DNA from 2 places in the Providencia sp. UF-224 genome. Region 1 is predicted to be linked to the other one. Evidence: predicted binding sites of a transcription regulator. Region 1 holds the regulator's gene; the other holds the start of a gene.

Region 1 (2,417 bases):
TGAACGCCGCCGTGTTGAGATTGCTAGAGCGCTGGCCGCTAATCCAAAATTCATTTTATTAGATGAACCCTTTGCGGGGGTTGACCCAATCTCTGTCTTGGATATTAAAAAAATCATCCAGCATTTACGTGACTATGGCCTTGGCGTGTTGATTACCGACCATAATGTTCGTGAGACGCTAGATGTGTGTGAAAGAGCCTATATTGTGAGCCAAGGCCACCTTATCGCCCATGGCACACCAACGATGATCTTGGAAAATGAACAAGTGAAACGTGTATACTTAGGTGAAGGTTTCCGGTTATAAACCGTGATATCGAGTTTCGTTGTTAGGGAGAAAAAAACACTTTCATGAAGCAAAGTTTGCAGCTCAGAGTCAGTCAACAACTTGCAATGACCCCTCAATTGCAGCAGGCAATCCGTCTGTTGCAACTTTCTACACTTGAGCTTCAACAAGAAATTCAACTTGCGTTGGAAACCAACCCGCTTCTTGAACAAGAAGAACTCGGTTCTGAAAGTGACTCAATTGATTCTCTCGATACCACTGACAGCAGCGAACTCGATACAAAAGATGCTTTAGAAAACAATGATATGCCTGAGGAACTTCCTCTTGATGCCGATTGGGATGAAATCTACACGGCAGGAACACCATCAGGCACCAGCAATGATTACAGCTTCGATGAGCTGCCTGTTTACCAAGGTGAAACCACACAAACGCTGCAAGATTATCTAACGTGGCAATCCGATCTCACCCCGTTTACAGATACAGACCGTGCGATTGCCACCGCAATTATTGATTCTATAGATGATTCCGGCTATCTCACTACATCAATCTCTGATATACATGAAGGGATTGATAACCCTGAAATTACCCTAGAAGAAGTCATTGCAGTGCTAAAGCGTATTCAGCACTTTGACCCGCTTGGTGTTGCTGCACAAGATTTAAAAGAATGTTTATTGATTCAGCTTTCGCTCTACCCAAAAGAAACGGGTGGGTTACAAGAAGCTAAGATAATCATCAGCAACCACATTGATTTGCTTGCTAATCGTGATTTTAGGCAGCTCGGCAAATTAACGCGCTTAAAGGAAGATGCACTGAAAACGGCTATCGATTTGATTTTAACCTTAAATCCAAAGCCAGGGCAGTCTATCAATACAGGCGAATCGGAATATGTTATTCCAGATGTTTTAGTGAAAAAGATAGCTGGACACTGGCAAGTTGAGCTAAATACAGATAGCATTCCTAAACTAAGTATTAACAATCATTATGCTTCGATGGCAAATAGTTCAGCTAGCGATGATGATACACAATACATTCGTAGCCACCTGCAAGATGCAAAATGGTTGATTAAAAGCTTAGAAAGCCGCCATGAAACGCTGTTAAAAGTGGCAACCTGTATCGTTGAACAGCAACAAGAATTCTTTGAGTTAGGTGAGGAGTACATGAAACCGATGATATTGGCAGATATTGCCTATCAAGTGGACATGCATGAATCCACCATCTCTCGAGTGACAACTCAAAAGTTTCTCCACAGCCCACGAGGCATTTTTGAGTTGAAGTATTTTTTCTCAAGCCATGTAAGCACGGACACAGGCGGCGAAGCCTCATCCACTGCAATTCGGGCCTTGGTGAAAAAACTGGTTGCTGCTGAAAACCCAGCAAAACCATTGAGTGACAGTAAATTGACGAGTATGCTGGAAGAACAAGGTATTCAAGTGGCTCGTCGTACTGTTGCTAAGTATCGTGAATCGTTATCTATTCCGCCCTCAAACCAGCGTAAACAACTGGTTTAATTGATAAAATAAGGAAGGTTGTATGGAATTTCAGATTACTGGACACAATATTGAAGTTACTCCAGCACTGCGTGAAACTGTTGAGAAAAAGCTCAGTAAATTAGGGCAATTGTTCGACCGTATTAACAGTATCCAAGTCGTCCTGAAAGTTGAAAAAGTTCAGCAAATTGCTGAAGCAACCGTGCAAGTTAATGGAGCGGAGCTCCATGCATCAGCGGAAGAAAATGACATGTATGCCGCTATCGATTTACTGGTAGACAAACTGTCACGCCAATTAACCAAACATAAAGAAAAACTGAGACAACATTAATACATTGATGCGGCTTACTCGTTAAGCCAATGAATGTTTCAAACCAGATGGTGGCATACACCATCTGGTTTTGTAGTCCTAAGTGAACAATAAAATGAATAGTGATATAGAAATCCAGTTAAACGACGTTTTATCATCAGCCTGTACACGTAATAATATTGTGTGCACCAGTAAAAAAAGAGCCCTAGAAATTATTAGTGAGCTGGCTGCCGTTGAATTGGAATTACCTGAAAATACGGTATTTGAAGCGTTATTAACCAGAGAAAAAGTCGGTACTACAGGCATTGGCGGTGGAATTGCAATTCCTCATGGCAAG
Region 2 (2,417 bases), on a different contig from region 1:
TCGATATATCTAAAGTTACAAACTAAGGAGTAACTATATGCTAATTAAATCTTGTCGTCATGTATATTATGCACGCCATGACGAAAATCAGCGCGGTCACCACGATGGCTGTTGCCATGGCGAAAGTCGTCACGGTCACAATGAACGTCGTCATGGCCATGATGAATGTTGCCACGGAGGCGAACGCCGCAGCCACGATGACCATTATTACGGTGATGACCGTCATGGGCACGGGCACGGCGAACGTTGCCATGGCAAAGGCCGTCATGGGCACGGGCACAGCGAGTGTTGCCACGGCGAAGGCCGTCATGGGCACGGGCACGGCGAACGCTGCCACGGTGAAGGCCGTCATGGACACGGGCACGGCGAACGCTGCCACGGTGAAGGCCGTCATGGACACGGCAATGAACGCCAAAAAGGTCGTGGTAGAGGCAAAGGCCTGCGTCGTTTATTCGACCACGGCGATCTTCACATTATGGTGCTTTCATTAGTTGCGAAAAAACCGAGCTATGGCTATGAAATTATTAAAGACATTCAAGAAGCCTCAAACGGCCTCTATATCCCAAGTCCGGGTGTTATTTATCCAACACTAACACTGTTGGAAGAACAAGGCTTTTTAGAGTCTCAAATTGTTGAGCGCAATCGCAAAAGTTTTACGATTACGCCGGAAGGCGCTACGCACTTAGCGCAGAATAAAGAAACGGAAGCGGTAATTGCTCGCAAGCTGGCAAAAGCACGTGATATGCAGCAAGGCAGTAATTTAGCAGAAGACATCGAAATGGCTGTCAGCCGTTTTAAAGCCCTGCTGCGCCATAAAATGGTTCTGAAACAACTGAATGAAGAACAAACGCGCCAAATCGCTTCCATCATCAATGATGCTGTGAAACAAATTGAAGAAGTAAATACATTATTAACCAACAGTGATGATGAATAACATCTCCTCTCGCGTTAAATAATGTCTGCCAATTCAGCTTTGGGCTTATTATTAAGCACAAAGCTGGCCTTTTTTCTCTATCCCCTGGCTTAGATGCACCAAAATAATGCAGCCCATTACAATATTGCACCATAACAGTGCAAATCACACCTATTTTTAACTCAATCGATTGACATTCCTTCGTAACAATCAGTATTTACTCTTCTTTTAAAAGTTGGCACGCTTTTCGCTTATAGTATTCATAGTGAGCGAGCAACGTGTATTAATGTGATTCATCACCGCCGCCACGCCAGACAAACCAACAAACGCAAAATATGATGCAATTTGTTGATTAGACCCGACCAGGAGAGCCGAGAATGTCCGCTGAACATGTTTTATCGTTAATTAAAGAGCACAATGTAAGATTTATTGATCTGCGTTTTACCGACACTAAAGGTAAAGAGCAACATATCACTATCCCTGCTCACCAAGTTGACGAAGACTTCTTTGAAGAAGGCCAGATGTTCGACGGTTCATCAATTGGTGGCTGGAAAGGCATCAACGAATCTGACATGGTACTGATGCCTGATGCATCTACCGCAATGTTAGACCCATTCTTTGCTGATGTGACCTTAATTATCCGTTGCGATATTTTAGAGCCGGGTACTATGCAAGGTTACGACAGAGACCCTCGTTCCATTTCCAAACGTGCGGAAGATTTCCTGCGTTCAAGTGGTATCGCTGACATCGTGTTATTTGGCCCAGAACCTGAATTCTTCGTTTTTGACGATATTCGTTTTGGTAACAACATGCACGGCAGCTACTATCATATCGATGATATCGAAGCAGCATGGAACACAGGCACAAAATACGAAGGCGGCAATAAAGGCCACCGTCCAGCAGTTAAAGGCGGTTACTTCCCAGTGCCACCGGTTGACTCATCACAAGACCTGCGTTCTGCAATGTGTACCACAATGGAAGAGATGGGCTTAGTTGTTGAAGCTCACCACCATGAAGTGGCAACCGCAGGCCAAAACGAAGTCGCTACCCGCTTTAATACCATGACCAAAAAAGCGGATGAAACTCAGATTTATAAATATGTCGTTCACAACGTTGCACATGCCTACGGCAAAACAGCGACCTTTATGCCGAAACCATTAGTGGGTGATAACGGTTCAGGTATGCACTGCCACATGTCTTTATCAAAAGATGGCGTGAACCTGTTTGCGGGCGACAAATACGGCGGTTTATCTGAAATGGCGCTGTACTACATCGGCGGTATCATTAAACACGCACGTGCACTGAACGCATTTACTAACCCAACAACTAACTCATACAAACGTTTAGTTCCGGGCTTTGAAGCACCCGTTATGCTGGCTTACTCAGCGCGTAACCGCTCTGCATCTATCCGTATCCCTGTGGTTGCAAGCACCAAAGCACGTCGTATTGAAGTGCGCTTCCCAGACCCAGCGGCTAACCCATACTTGGCGTTTGCTGCGCAGTT

Evidence for each region. Region 1 encodes sigma-54, which starts transcription at its own class of promoters, with help from an activator protein. Its sites were predicted from a motif close to GTTGGCACANNTTTCGCTNT; they were not measured.
Region 2: a site for sigma-54 is predicted at 1,148-1,167, ahead of glnA (glutamate--ammonia ligase). Genes of this name have one in related genera too.

What each region holds. Positions count from the first base shown of each region.
Region 1 is NZ_JBSICC010000006.1:154,499-156,915, forward strand. Features, by position in the region: gene lptB (LPS export ABC transporter ATP-binding protein) at 1-304, shown strand, start outside; gene rpoN (RNA polymerase factor sigma-54) at 349-1,791, shown strand; gene hpf (ribosome hibernation promoting factor) at 1,814-2,101, shown strand; gene ptsN (PTS IIA-like nitrogen regulatory protein PtsN) at 2,196-2,417, shown strand, end outside.
Region 2 is NZ_JBSICC010000014.1:92,381-94,797, forward strand. Features, by position in the region: gene AC4IFO_RS14460 (PadR family transcriptional regulator) at 38-934, shown strand; gene glnA (glutamate--ammonia ligase) at 1,291-2,417, shown strand, end outside.